DNA from 2 places in the Thioalkalivibrio sp. ALE17 genome. Region 2 is predicted to be linked to the other one. Evidence: predicted binding sites of a transcription regulator. Region 2 holds the regulator's gene; the other holds the start of a gene.

Region 1 (3,351 bases), on a different contig from region 2:
TTTGTCCAAGATCGCCCGGATTGTCGACATGTTCGCGGCGCGCCTGCAGATCCAGGAGAGCCTGACGCGCCAGATCGCCGAGGCCCTGATGCAGGTGACGAACGCCAAGGGAGTCGGCGTGGTGGTGGACGCCAAGCACATGTGCATGACCATGCGCGGGGTGGAGAAGCAGCATTCGTCGATGGCGACCTCGGTGATGCTGGGCGCCTTCCGCGAGGACGGCCGCACCCGGCGCGAGTTCCTCAATCTGATCGGTCGCACGGGCAACTGACCGTTCCCGGGGCCGCCGGGCGGTGTCACTACACAAAAAAATGGCCCGGCGCGAAGGCCGGGCCAAAGATCGTCCGGACACCCGTGTGATGGAGGGTTCTGGTCCGAACGGCGGAAAACCGGCTGCCGTTGCCACGAGCCGATGATTTCCGCAACTTGTATAAGTGGACAGGGACTGTGGAAACAGGTTCCTGACAGTCGCCGAAAGAATGTGCTGGGCATCACATTTTCCTGTCCCCGGGAGTCTCGATGCGCGGTCTGGAACAGATCCCCTGGTTGTACGACGGCCTGATGGCCGGTGCCGAGTTGCTGGGCCTGCGGCGCTGGCGCCGGCGTCTGGTGGCCGGTGCGCACGGCCGCGTACTGGAGATCGGCTGCGGGACCGGGCGCGACCTGCCGCTGTACGCCGATCCGGAACGGGTCATCGGCATCGACCCGGACCTGGCGGCCCTGCGCCGGGCCCGGCGGCGGGCGCCTTCCGTGCCGCTGGTGGTGGCGCGGGCCGAGGCCCTGCCATTTGCCGACGGCGCCTTCGATACCGTGGTCTCCGGCCTGGTGTTCTGCAGCGTGCAGGATCCGCCACGGGCCCTCGGCGAGGTGCGCCGGGTGCTGGCGGAGGCGGGCGAGCTACGCATGCTTGAGCATGTACGCCACACGCGGCCGCTGCTGGCCCGCGCCCAGGACCGGGTGCAGCCGGCCTGGACCTGTATCACCGGCGGCTGTCACCCGAACCGCGATACCGAGGCCGCGGTGGAACAGGCCGGCTTTTGCATCGATCCGGAAGACCGTCTGGCGCGGGGCGTGATGCGGCGCTTCGCCGCGCGGGTCTGTCGTGCGCCCGCGGATGCGTCCGGGCGTAATGCCGGGGATGGGGGCTGAAGGGCAAGGGCCTTTGTTCACCACGAAGGGCACGAAGATACGAAGGAAGGGCAAGGGCGTGTAACCACAGAGGTCACGGAGGACACGGAGAAGTTTGAACGTTGCCGGAACGGGCCGGGTGATGGCCCAGTAAAGAGAAGGCCCCGGGCAAAAGTGCGCCGGGGCCTTTCTGGACGGACAGTTGGTAACGTCTCAGGCGGTCGTGTTGATGTTGGTGCCGACGTTGTCCGGCAGACCCTGAGTGGCGGCCTGCATCTCGCCGATGTCGGGCATGGCCTGCAGCATCGACTGAGCCGCCATCTCCTGCGACTCCATCGCCTTCTTCTGCACGGCCACGTCTTTCTGCATGGCCACCTGCTGCTGGCTGTTCTGCGTGGCCATCGCGGCAATCGCGCTTGCGTCCATCTCGTACTCCCGGTTCTGAATGTGCAGGCCCGTTGCACTCGATAGGGGGAACGGGCCTGCCCCCGGTGACGGCTGCATCCCCGCAGACTTGAGCCCCCGAACCCGATTTTTTTCAGAAGGTTCCTGTTCTACGGCACCACCGCCGTGCGACCGGGCTCCCCGCCCTTCTCCATACCCTGGCTGGTTCGATCCGCCCTGCCCCTTCCTTCGTATCTTCGTGCCCTTCGTGGTGAACAGCGCCCTTGACCTTCAATGGGCGTTTCGCTCGCCTCGTCCGCATCCTGCCTATTTGGGGGCGATCGCGACCCGCGCCTTCGGGGTGCGCCGTGACATGGGTGCCAGGGTCCGGAGATCCCGGCTCTTCGCTTCGCTGCGGCCGGGGTGACGGGGGAGTGTTGCCCCGTGCCCCGCGATCACCCGTCAGCAACGTCGGCTCCAGCGCGTCGCCCTGTAGTCAGTCCTTCTCCGTGTCCTCTGTGCCCTCTGTGGTGCAATCCGCCCTGGCCCTTCTTCGTGCCTTCGTGTGCTTCGTGGTGAATACATTCAGTCCGCCGGCCTTTACTGGCGCTGGGCCTCGAACTCGATGATCAGCTCGATCTCGTCGCCGACGATGTCGCGGGTCAGGCCGTAGGTCATGCCGAAGTCGGAGCGGTCGAAGCTGCCGCGCATGGACGCACCGAGCACGTACGGCCGCCCGAACAGGCCGCCGAGCGGGAACGGGTAGCGCCCGACCTTGTTGATGGTCACGTCGAGGTGGATGGTCCGGGTCTCGCCCAGCAGCTCGAGCCCGCCGCTCAGGCGCCCTGTGTTCTCCCCGGTCGGCTCGTAGCGCGTGGCGGTGAAGCGCATCTCCGGGTATTCCTCGACGTTCAGGAAGTCCTCGTTGCGCAGGTGGTCGTCGCGTTCCTGGTGGTTGGTGAAGACGCTGTCGGTCTGGATGACGAAATGGCCGTCGCCCAGCTCGCCCGTGTCGGGGTCGAAGACGAACTCGCCCTCGGCTTCCAGGAACATGCCCAGGACCTTGGCATAGCCGGCATGATCGACCAGGAAGCCGACCGCGAAGTGGTCGGGGTCGATGACCCAGCGGTCGGCATCGGCCAGGGCCTGTGCGGGCAGCGCGAGGGCCGTGGCCAGCAGGCCACCCAGCAGCAGGCGGCGCAGGCGGGCGGGGTGGCGGTTGTTGCGGGCGTCAGTCATGACACACCTCCGGTCGGTGGCGGTACAGCCAGTGGATATCCACGGCAAAGGACAGGCCCAGGGCCAGCAGGCCGGCCAGGGCGATGGTGATGGCGGCGGGTGCGGGCAGGCCGGGGATCAGGACCAGGAGCAGGACCACGGTCTGCAACACGCAGAGGGCCTGGCGGCGCCGGCTGGGCGGCAGTGGCGCGGCCAGCCAGGGCAGGGGGCGGGCGGCCAGCACGAAGGCGTAGCGCATCAGGCCGATCAGGATCACCCAGGGCCCCACTGCCGTCATCTGCCAGACGAGGACCGACAGGGCGAGGATCATGGCGGCGTCCAGCTCCATGTCGAAGCGGGCGCCGAACGCGGTGGCGCTGTCCGTGCGGCGCGCGACGGCCCCGTCCACCCCGTCCAGCACCAGTGCCAGGCCCGCGAGGGCGATCACCCACAGCGCCAGCACCGGCTCGTCCGGGGTAGGGGCGGCCAGGACCAGGCCGCCGAGCGGGGCGGTCAGGGCGGCGCGCAGGAGCGTGACCCGGTTGGCCGGGCCAGGGCCGCGCCCGGCGGGCGCCACTCCGGTCGCCGGGGTGCGGCTGGCGAGGATGGCACCCAGCACCA
Region 2 (3,351 bases):
AGGCCCCGCGTGCAGTGGAGGACGAATCCCTGTTCGCGCACCTGCCGCCGGACATCCGGGCCGAGAGCTGGCTGGTGGTGTCGGCGACGACCCAGGGGAGCGCGTTGCGGCGGGTGCTGGAGGCATTTCGCAAGGCGGAGCCCTCGGCGCTGGTGCTGACCAAGCTGGACGAGGCCGAGGAGCTGGGCGAGGTCCTGTCCGTACTGCTCGATCAGCACCTGGGGCTGGGGTTCGTCAGCGATGGCCAGCGTATTGCCGAGGACTTTCACCGGGTCGATACCGGGTATCTGACCCGACTGGCCCTGGAGGATGCCGCCGATGAACCCGGGGCAGCGGCCAATGCCCGCGAGACCTGGGCGGCCGAGCGCCTGGCGGAGATGGAACCGCCGCGACGCGCGCGCGCCCAGGCACGTCCGGCACGGGCGGCGGAGCCCGCCACGCTGGAACTGATTCAACCGGTCGGGAAGGGGCGCTATGCCACGCACTAACAAGCCGTTGAAGGTCATCGCGGTTGCCTCGGGCAAGGGCGGGGTGGGCAAGACCAACGTATCGGTGAACCTGTCGGTGGGCCTGGCCCGGCTCGGGCGCGAGGTCATGCTGTTCGACGCCGATCTGGGCCTGGCCAACGTGGACCTGCTGTTGGGGATGCGTCCCGAGCGCACGCTGCACGACCTGGTGACCGGGGACGTGGACAGCCTGGAGGACGTGCTCGTCCAGGGGCCGGACGGGGTGAAGGTGGTGCCGTCGGCTTCCGGGATCGCGGCGATGGCCAACCTGACGCCGGCCGAGCATGCCGGTTTGATCCATGCCTTCAGCGCCTATCGCAAACCCCTGGATGTGCTGATCGTGGACACCGCGGCCGGCCTGCAGGAATCCGTGACGTCGTTCTGCCGCGCGGTCCAGGAGACCCTGGTGGTGGTCTGCGACGAGCCCGCCTCGATTACCGACGCCTATGCCCTGATCAAGGTCCTGCACCGCGATCATGGCCTGCGTCGCTTCCGCATGGTGACGAACATGGTCGACGGCCGCGAAGGCGCCGAGCGACTGATGCAGAAGCTCAATACCGTCTGCGGCAACTACCTGCCGGAGGTGGTGCTCGACCTGGCCGGCTATATTCCGATGGACGATCACCTGCGAAAGGCGGTGCAGAAACGCGCGCCAGTGGTACAGCAGTACCCCGGGAGCCCGGCGGGGAAGGCCTTTGCCGAACTGGCACGGACCGTGGACCGCTGGCCGGTGGGGGGCGGTGACCACGGTGGCGTCGGGTTTTTCGTGGAACGGATGCTGCAGAGCGCATGATGACGACGCGTAATCGACTTTCCGGCTATCAGGCGACCTCCGCGGCCAGCGGCGGACACGAACAGCTGATTGCCGATCACGTCGAGCTGGTCCACCGCATCGCCCATCACCTGATGGCGCGGCTCCCCGCCTCGGTGCAGGTGGATGATCTGATTCAGGCGGGCATGATCGGGCTGCTCGAGGCGGCGCGCCAGTTCGAGGGCGGCCAGGGCGCGACCTTTGCCACCTACGCCGGCATCCGCATCCGTGGCGCGATGATCGACGAGCTGCGCCGCAGTGACTGGACACCGCGTTCGGTGCACCGCAACAGTCGGCGTATTGCCGCGGCGATCCAGACCGTCGAGGCGCGCGAGGGGCGGGCGGCGCGTGGCAGCGAGGTCGCCGCCGAGCTGGACGTGCCGATCGACCAGTACTACGAGATGCTGCAGGATCACGCCGGGGCCCACCTGTTCGCTTTGGACGACCTCGGCGGGGGTGACGACGGGGCTGATCGCGTGATCGAAGGGCAGGAGGTGTCGCCGGCCCGCACCCTCGAGGCCGGTGAGTTCCGTCAGGAACTGGCCGAAGCCCTCGGCGACCTCCCCGAACGCGAGCGGCTGGTGCTGTCGCTCTACTACATCGAAGAGCTCAACCTGCGCGAGATCGGTGCCGTGCTGGGCGTGACCGAGTCGCGCGTCAGCCAGATCCGAAGTCAGGCCACCATTCGACTGCGTGCCCGCCTGGGTTCGTGGCTCGAAGACGGTACGGCTTTGCAGTTATTCTAAAACCCACCCTACGAATCCCGGAGTGACGTGTGGACAAGGGAATGAAGATTCTCATCGTGGACGACTTTTCCACGATGCGGCGCATTATCAAGAACCTGTTGCGTGATCTTGGCTTCAACAATACCCAGGAAGCCGACGACGGCAGCACCGCGCTGCCGATGCTGCAGAACGGCGATTTCGACTTTCTGATCACCGACTGGAACATGCCCAACATGCCGGGGATCGACTTGCTGAAGGCCGTGCGCGCCGACCCGAACCTCAAGTCCATGCCGGTGCTGATGGTGACGGCGGAGGCCAAGCGCGACCAGATCGTCGAGGCGGCCGAGGCGGGCGTGAACGGCTACGTGGTCAAGCCGTTCACCGCCGAGACGCTGAAGGAAAAGATCGACAAGATCTTCGAACGCATTGAAGCACAGGGATAATCATGCGCCTGTGACCGATATGCCCGGCGCCCGTGGCACCGACCGCCGCGGGCGTTGTCCGAAACCTTCCGCGCCGTACCCGCAAGAGGCTTCTCATGACTGAACAGGAACACCCACCACGCGATGATCAGCTGGAGCTTGCGCGACAGCTGGTCAAGACGCTGGAGGCGGGCGACGACACGGGCGCCCGGGCGCTGGTGCAGGATCTGGCGCGCCCCTATGACCGCGAACTCTTCGACGAGCTGGGCAAGCTGACCCGCGATCTTCACGAGGCCCTGCAAAGCTTCCGCGGCGATTCGCGTCTGGTCGAACTGACCCAGGCGGAGATCCCGGACGCAAAGGAACGCCTGAATTACGTGGTCACGATGACCGAACAGGCGGCCCACGACACCATGAATGCCATTGAGTCGAGCCTGCCGATCGCGGAGTCGTTCAGCCAGCAGGCGGCCGACCTGACGGCGAAGTGGACGCGCTTTCGTAACCGCCAGCTCTCGGTGGAGGAGTTCCGGGACTTTGCCCGCGAGCTCGACACGTTCTTCGCGCAGGCGGGGGACGACACCGAGGAGCTGCGCCGGCTGCTCTCCGAGGTGCTGATGGCCCAGAGTTATCAGGACATTACCGGCCAGGTGATTCGCCGCGTGATCCAGCTGGTGACCGACCTGGAAGAGAACCTGGTGTCCCTGATCCGGCTCTCCAGCGGGCGCATGGAGCAGGTCGAGGCGGCCGAGGCGTCGCTTGAACAGCGCGAGGAGGATCGCGAGGCGGACCGCAAGGGTCACGGTCCCAGCGTGCCCAAGACTCAAGATTCCGCCGCGGATGTCGTTCAAGGACAGGACGAGGTGGACGATCTGCTATCGAGCCTGGGC

Evidence for each region. The regulator FliA, encoded in region 2, starts transcription of late flagellar genes. The targets are predictions, from matches to a motif close to GCTAAAGTTNNNNNNNNNNCNGCCGATA.
Region 1: H609_RS0108915 (YjfB family protein) is a predicted target of FliA. The motif match lies at 1,621-1,648, and genes of this name have one in related genera.

Annotation. Positions count from the first base shown of each region.
Region 1 is NZ_AUDT01000012.1:91,968-95,318, forward strand. Features, by position in the region: gene folE (GTP cyclohydrolase I FolE) at 1-271, shown strand, start outside; gene H609_RS0108910 (class I SAM-dependent methyltransferase) at 520-1,149, shown strand; gene H609_RS0108915 (YjfB family protein) at 1,342-1,554, opposite strand; gene H609_RS0108920 (YceI family protein) at 2,113-2,751, opposite strand; gene H609_RS0108925 (CDP-alcohol phosphatidyltransferase family protein) at 2,744-3,351, opposite strand, start outside.
Region 2 is NZ_AUDT01000004.1:165,190-168,540, forward strand. Features, by position in the region: partial or broken gene flhF (flagellar biosynthesis protein FlhF) at 1-306, shown strand, start outside; gene H609_RS0105510 (MinD/ParA family protein) at 475-1,299, shown strand; gene H609_RS0105515 (RNA polymerase sigma factor FliA) at 1,296-2,063, shown strand; gene cheY (chemotaxis response regulator CheY) at 2,105-2,485, shown strand; gene H609_RS0105525 (protein phosphatase CheZ) at 2,581-3,351, shown strand, end outside.